2 linked regions of the Brasilonema sennae CENA114 genome follow. The protein of the gene in region 2 binds, or shares a complex with, the protein of the main gene of each other region. Links are inferred from orthologs where the notes say so. Each region holds a gene or a part of one and is shown on either strand. Other genes may lie near its edges.

What was found.
Region 1: the proteins of DP114_RS04215 (region 2) and ndhC are in contact, whole or in part, in a cryo-EM structure (PDB 7NYH), measured with the Escherichia coli proteins. The link is inferred for Brasilonema sennae CENA114 from one-to-one orthologs.

The regions. Positions count from the first base shown.
Region 1 is NZ_CP030118.1:7,611,394-7,614,099, forward strand. It holds ndhC (photosynthetic/respiratory NAD(P)H-quinone oxidoreductase subunit C), read right to left. Parts: upstream 1,682-2,706; coding sequence 1,319-1,681; downstream 1-1,318. Other genes in the region: DP114_RS31660 (NADH dehydrogenase subunit K), read right to left, coding at 594-1,328; DP114_RS35905 (hypothetical protein), read right to left, coding at 1,806-1,937; DP114_RS31670 (rubredoxin), read left to right, coding at 2,109-2,444; DP114_RS31675 (photosynthesis system II assembly factor Ycf48), read left to right, coding at 2,534-2,706. UniProt on the Escherichia coli protein: NDH-1 shuttles electrons from NADH, via FMN and iron-sulfur (Fe-S) centers, to quinones in the respiratory chain. The immediate electron acceptor for the enzyme in this species is believed to be ubiquinone.
Region 2 is NZ_CP030118.1:996,230-999,767, reverse strand. What follows is about bases 583-3,538. They hold DP114_RS04215 (NADH-quinone oxidoreductase subunit J), read right to left. Parts: upstream 2,389-3,538; coding sequence 1,777-2,388; downstream 583-1,776. Other genes in these bases: nuoH (NADH-quinone oxidoreductase subunit NuoH), read right to left, coding at 3,107-3,538; ndhI (NAD(P)H-quinone oxidoreductase subunit I), read right to left, coding at 2,471-3,052; nuoK (NADH-quinone oxidoreductase subunit NuoK), read right to left, coding at 1,400-1,705; DP114_RS04225 (NAD(+) kinase), read right to left, coding at 583-1,395. Outside these bases: DP114_RS04230 (helix-turn-helix domain-containing protein), read left to right, coding at 17-229; more of DP114_RS04225, read right to left, coding at 472-582. UniProt on the Escherichia coli protein: NDH-1 shuttles electrons from NADH, via FMN and iron-sulfur (Fe-S) centers, to quinones in the respiratory chain. The immediate electron acceptor for the enzyme in this species is believed to be ubiquinone.

The DNA of each region.
Region 1 (2,706 bases), 6.6 Mb from region 2 along the record:
AATCTTCTGGCATCAAAATCCGCTTCAGATCTGGGTGTCCTTCGTAGACAATGCCATACATATCGTAGGACTCGCGTTCTTGCCAGTCTGCTGTCTTCCAAATCCAGTAAACTGAGGGAACTCTAGGATTTTCCCGTGGGAGGAACACTTTGAGGCGCACTTCCTCAGGACGGTCAGCATTATCACTGATTTTAATCAAGTTATAGACACTAACCAACTGCTGTCCTGGCCCCAAATCAATCCCAGCTTGACACTGGAGAGAATTAAACCCATAAGCATACAGTGCAGTGCAAAGTGGAAGCAGAAAATCTGCCTCAACTTTAATAATCTCTATACCGCTATGATCTGCTTGTAGAGATTCATGATCAAAGCCATTTTCAGTTAACCACACCGAAACCGCGCCTGCTTTGACTATTGACTTTTCCTCTGCTGGTGCTGCTTCGGATTCTTCTTCTGATTCTTCAGCTTCGGATTCTTCAGCTTTAGGTTTTTTAGCTTTGGATTTTTCAGCTTTCGGTTCTTCAGCTTTGGATTTTTCAGCTTTCGGTTCTTCAGCTTTAGATTCTTCAGCTTTGGATTCTTCTTTCGATTCTTCAGCCACGCTTAGTTTCCTCCTTTTGTACCTTTTGAGTCAAAAGAGCAGGTGGGACGGGTAAACCGATCGCCTCAGTCAACTCCTTCGGTGGTGCGAAGCGAGACTCAGTCCGCAAATAGTGACCAGTGTGGATTTGCTCTGCGGGTTTGAGGTTGTGAGTTGTGCTGTAGTAGCGGTGGGTTTGCTTAATTCGATCGCGTTCCTGCATCGAATCATTTGCTATCTTCTTCCGCAGCTTGATAATTGCGTCAATAATTGCTTCTGGACGTGGGGGACAACCGGGTAAGTAAACATCCACTGGAATCAATTTATCGACACCGCGTACCGCTGAAGGAGAATCTACGCTGAACATACCGCCAGTAATCGTGCAAGCACCCATAGCAATTACGTACTTGGGTTCTGGCATTTGCTCATAAAGACGCACAAGCTGAGGTGCCATCTTCATGGTAATTGTGCCTGCAGTAATAATTAAGTCAGCTTGACGAGGGCTAGAACGGGGAATCAAACCAAAGCGGTCAAAGTCAAATCGGGAACCAATCAAAGCTGCAAACTCAATAAAGCAGCAAGCGGTGCCAAACAGCATTGGCCAAAGGCTAGAGAGGCGCACCCAGTTGTAGAGGTCATCAACCGTCGTCAGAATAACGTTTTCTGACAAATCTTGGGTTACTGTAGTCCGCGAAATCGGGTTGAGAATGCGCTCTTTTTGCTGTTCTATGTTAGTATCTAAGACCATTCCAAAGCTCCTTTACGCCATGCGTACGCTAGGGCAACGACAAGAATTGCAATAAAAACCAGCGCTTCAATAAATGCCAATAGCCCAAGACGGTGGAAAGCAACCGCCCAAGGATACAAAAATACAGTCTCAACATCAAAGATGACGAAGACCAGCGCGAACATGTAGTAGCGAATGTTGAATTGAATCCAAGCTCCACCAATGGGTTCCATGCCAGATTCATATGTGGTGCGCCGTTCTGGGTTGCGACCGCTGGGTCGCAGGAGCTTGGACGCTGACAGAGCCAAGGCAGGCACTAGGCTACAGATAATTAAGAAGCCAAGAAGATACTCGTAACCGCTAAGGACAAACACAATCAGTTTCTACCGCTTTTGGTGCTAATAACTTTGACCAGAGCAGTGCTGGGAAAGGGTTTCTCGCTCTCACGGCAACTAGCTCTGGGCTTGGGTTTTCCCCTTGGGCGAACCCGAAGGGCGTTCAGTTGAGGGATGCCGTGCCTTCTTTTGAAGAAGCTGCGCTGAGTGGGCGATCGCCTTTGGCGGCTCCTAAAGGAGCATCGCTTCGCGCTCCAGATAGCGGCAGATCGCTCAAGGGGCAAGCGATAGGCATCCGATGAAGTGTAAACTTCTTTTACATTATATCTATTTGACTTTCTTGAATCTCAACAACCTGAGCTGTAGATGATTTGATTCGTTTTTGGTCAACATAGAAAAACCTAACACTTAATGTCATAATTTTTAACGTATATTTAATATTTGCTTCTCACTGAGGCCAAGAGCCATGAGCGAACAAGCTATTGAAACAACTGCGTCAGACCGCTACGAGTGCCGTTCTTGCGGTTACGTTTACGAACCCGAGAAGGGGGACGACAAGCGTGACATCGCCCCTGGGACAGGCTTTGCGGAAATATCTTCTACTTGGCGCTGTCCAGTTTGCGGTGCAAAAAAGAGTGCTTTTGCAAACATTGGTCCTGCTGGCAAAGCATCTGGCTTTGACGAAAATCTGAAATTTGGTTTGGGTGTGAATACTCTGACACCAGGCCAGAAAAATCTTCTCATTTTCGGAGCTTTGGCTGTTGGCTTTTTGTTTTTTCTCAGTCTCTATGGCTTACGATAAAACACGCTCTTTACGGGGTGGGTAATACCTGAATAACACAAAACCCATACACAAATTCACAAATTCACAAAAAAACAAACAGATAACAGATGCTTCCAATTGTGAAAAATTGCCAACGAATACTCGCTTTGTTCGTGGTCATCCTTATGTGTGTTGGTTGTAGTAATGTCGCCTCAACCACCTTCAACCCTTGGGAAGTTATTTCTATCCCAACACAAGCAAAACTACTGGATATTGCTTTTACAGATAACCCCCAGCATGG
Region 2 (3,538 bases):
CACGGGAGGAACAACCATGACAGAAGAAAGCGTTTTTGAAGAAAGTAGTGGTAACGTTTTTGCTGATCTTGGCTTAGAGGATGCAGAAGAACTTTTTACCCGTGGCAAGATTGGGATTGTGGTACTTAACCTGTTAAAACAACGTAACCTGAAACAGCGGGAAATCAGCAAACTTCTTGGGATTCCCCAGCCAGAAGTATCGTATTTGATGAGAGGAGAGTTTCAATAGTTCAGTGAGGGTAAGCTGCTTATTTTCCTCAAGCGCCTCGATACCGAAATCACCCTGCACCTTCGCCCCCGTCATGCGGGAACTCAAATAGCAGAAACAGTGATATCGTTGTAGGGGTTTATTGTGACTTTAACCGTGTTCTGCTGCCAGTTCTGCCTTATCTAAACAAACAAAGCCTGCAGAAGCAGGCTTCGTCTGGTAGTTGAGATCAAAAAGTCTATTGAGAAACTAGAAAACAACTCTCAATTCGCATGACTCGCACTACTATAGCGAATTCTTGTTCCTGCCCACAGCAACTTCTCTCGCAGCGTCTGATAATACGAGTTGTTTTCCCGTAAAATGATAAACTTAGCCCGACAATCTGCCATCCGCACATCAACACGGTGTCCGGGCCAAATCGAAGTTGCTAACACCCCATCAGTCCACAACTTGGTACTTAAATCGTAATCACCCAAAGGCCAAATGCTGACGACAGAACCAGGGGGTAACACGAGGGGACGACTAGAAAGACTCATCGGACAGATGGGAGTGATAGTAATCGCCTCCATACCATCATGTATAATCGGACCATTCGCAGAAACGGTGTAACCCGTAGAACCAGTGGGAGTAGAAATAACTAACCCGTCCCCTTGGTATTGATCGACGATCTCACCATCAATTTCCATCTCTAGAATTGAGGTAATCATCCTATCAGCGGAAGCGGGTTTGACACACATTTCATTTAAAGCCAGGTAGCGTTCAGACACTGGTTCCAAATGTGTCCTATCTCCCTCAAAGACTGAGGCTTGCAACATCATCCGCCGCTGCACAGCGTAACGATCTTCTAAGAGTCGATCCCAAACTCGTTCGGTGTCTTGAAATTCGTCTACAGACTCGGTTAAAAACCCCAGATGACCTCCCACGTTCACTGCTAGTATTGGGACGCCAGCCGGGGCTAGATGTCTTGCACCAGTTAAAACAGTACCATCACCGCCAAGTACCACAGCCAAGTCAATGGGTTGTCCAGCTGAAGCCAAAAATACCGGATATGGGTTATCTTTGGGTCCACTTGGTCCCATCAAAACCTGGCATTGGCGATGTTCTAGTTGCTTTGCACAAATTTCTGCCCAGCGTTTACTTTGGGAATCTCGTGCTTTATAAGCAATAATGACCTGTTTGAGCTCCACAGAATTACCACTTCAGGAGATTAAACTGCTCCATATCAACAGTGTCGCGGTTACGATAAATGGCAAGCACGATCGCTAAACCTACCGCCGCCTCAGCTGCTGCTACGGTAATAACAAATACGGTAAATACCTGACCCTTTATTGCTACTGAGTCTAGGTAATTGGAAAATGCCATTAAGTTGAGATTAACGGCATTAAGCAGCAACTCAATCGACATCAGCACTCTGACAGCATTACGGCTAGTAATTAAGCCATAGATACCGATGCAGAACAAAGCTGCTGCAAGTAGTAAAAAGTATTGGAGCTGCATGAATGTTGGTGTTCCCCCATTGTCAGTTATCAGTTGTCAGTTATCAGTTATCAATGAACAGTGATAACTGTTTACTGAATATTGCGGCTTGATTCACCGATTGAGACCAATTCTCTAGGACGTTCTGGTAACGTCAAAACTTGCTGTTGTTCTGAAGAAATGGTCTGTTCAGGCAGATACTCGCGACGTGCCAAAATTATCGCGCCTACCATTGCTATTAACAGCAAAATGGAAGCGAGTTCAAAAGGCAATAAAAAGTCAGTGAAGAAATGTTGACCGATTAAAACAATAGTGTTGCTTGGAGGTATGTCAGTAGACAGTGACCAAGGAGTTGCTAACACCATCGTACTTAAAAGTGCAAACAATCCCAAACTGACTACACCTGTGAGTGCTTTGCGTACCCAAGCAGTGGGGAAGGGTGCAAAAGCTTGCCGCTTGTTTACCAGCATAATGGCAAACAAAATCAACACGTTCACTGCGCCAACATAAACTAGCAATTGCGCTGCTGCTACAAAGTCACCATTTAGCAATAGGTATAGTCCAGCAATGCTAACAAATACGCCTCCTAGCAAAAAGGCTGAATGGACGATGTTTTCAAACAGCACCACACCGAGTGCTGTTCCAATCAACATCACTGCCAGTATGCCAAATGAAACAATCTGTACTCCTTCCGCAAGATTCACCGTTTTTTGTCCTCACTTAAAAGTTAATAGTCAAAGGTCAAGAGTCAAAAACTATGCACTGTTGACTCTTGACTAATTACCTTTACTTTTCCTGCTCTACAAGGTCTTCTGGACGCGCACCAGGGCGAGGTGCATCAGCAGGCAAACCGTGGGGATCAGTAACACCCTTCGGTAAATAAACGAGCTCACGCAAAGGTGTGACCATTGGGTCTAAAGTGACCTTGTAGGGCAAACGACCAAGCGCCACGCTGTCATAGTTCAATTCATGGCGATCATAAGTAGAAAGTTCATAATCTTCTGTCATTGACAGACAGTTCGTGGGACAAAATTCCACGCAGTTACCACAGAAGATACAAACTCCAAAGTCGATGCTATAGTGTTTGAGTTTTTTCTTTTTGGTTGCCTTATCGAAATCCCAATCCACTACAGGCAGGTTGATCGGACAAACCCGAACACAAACTTCGCAGGCAATGCACTTATCAAACTCAAAGTGAATCCTACCGCGAAATCGTTCGCTAGGAATCAGTTTCTCGTAAGGGTACTGCACGGTGACTGGACGACGCCGCATATGGTCAAAGGTAACAGAAAGACCCTGACCTATATAGCGACCAGCTTGCACCGCTTCTTTGGCGTAATCACCAACTTGCTTAAGGAACTTCAACATATTGTGTCTCTCTCTTTTGAAGTTATCAGCGTCATTTGTCCTTCGTGCTAATGACTAACCACCAAAGGCAAAGGGAAAGGCAAGTTTCAGGGCTGCAGTTAGTAGCAAGTTAACCAAACCAACAGGCAGCAAGAACTTCCATCCTAAATCTAGCAATTGGTCAATACGAACACGTGGTACTGTCCAGCGCAACAGAATTGCTAGAAAGACCAGGAAGTATGCTTTGAGTACAGTCATGGTGATTCCCAAGGAGGCGGTTACAACCTGCAACACGGGATTTGTTTCACTGACTCCCAAAGTGCTCGCTATCAGGTTAATGGGAATCGGAAAATCCCAACCACCCAGATACAAAACTGATACTAGCAGGGCAGAAAGGACCAGGTTAACGTAGGAACTCAGGTAGAAAAGAGCGAATTTCATACCAGAGTATTCAGTCTGATAACCAGCAACCAGTTCTTCTTCTGCTTCGGGTAAGTCGAAGGGTAA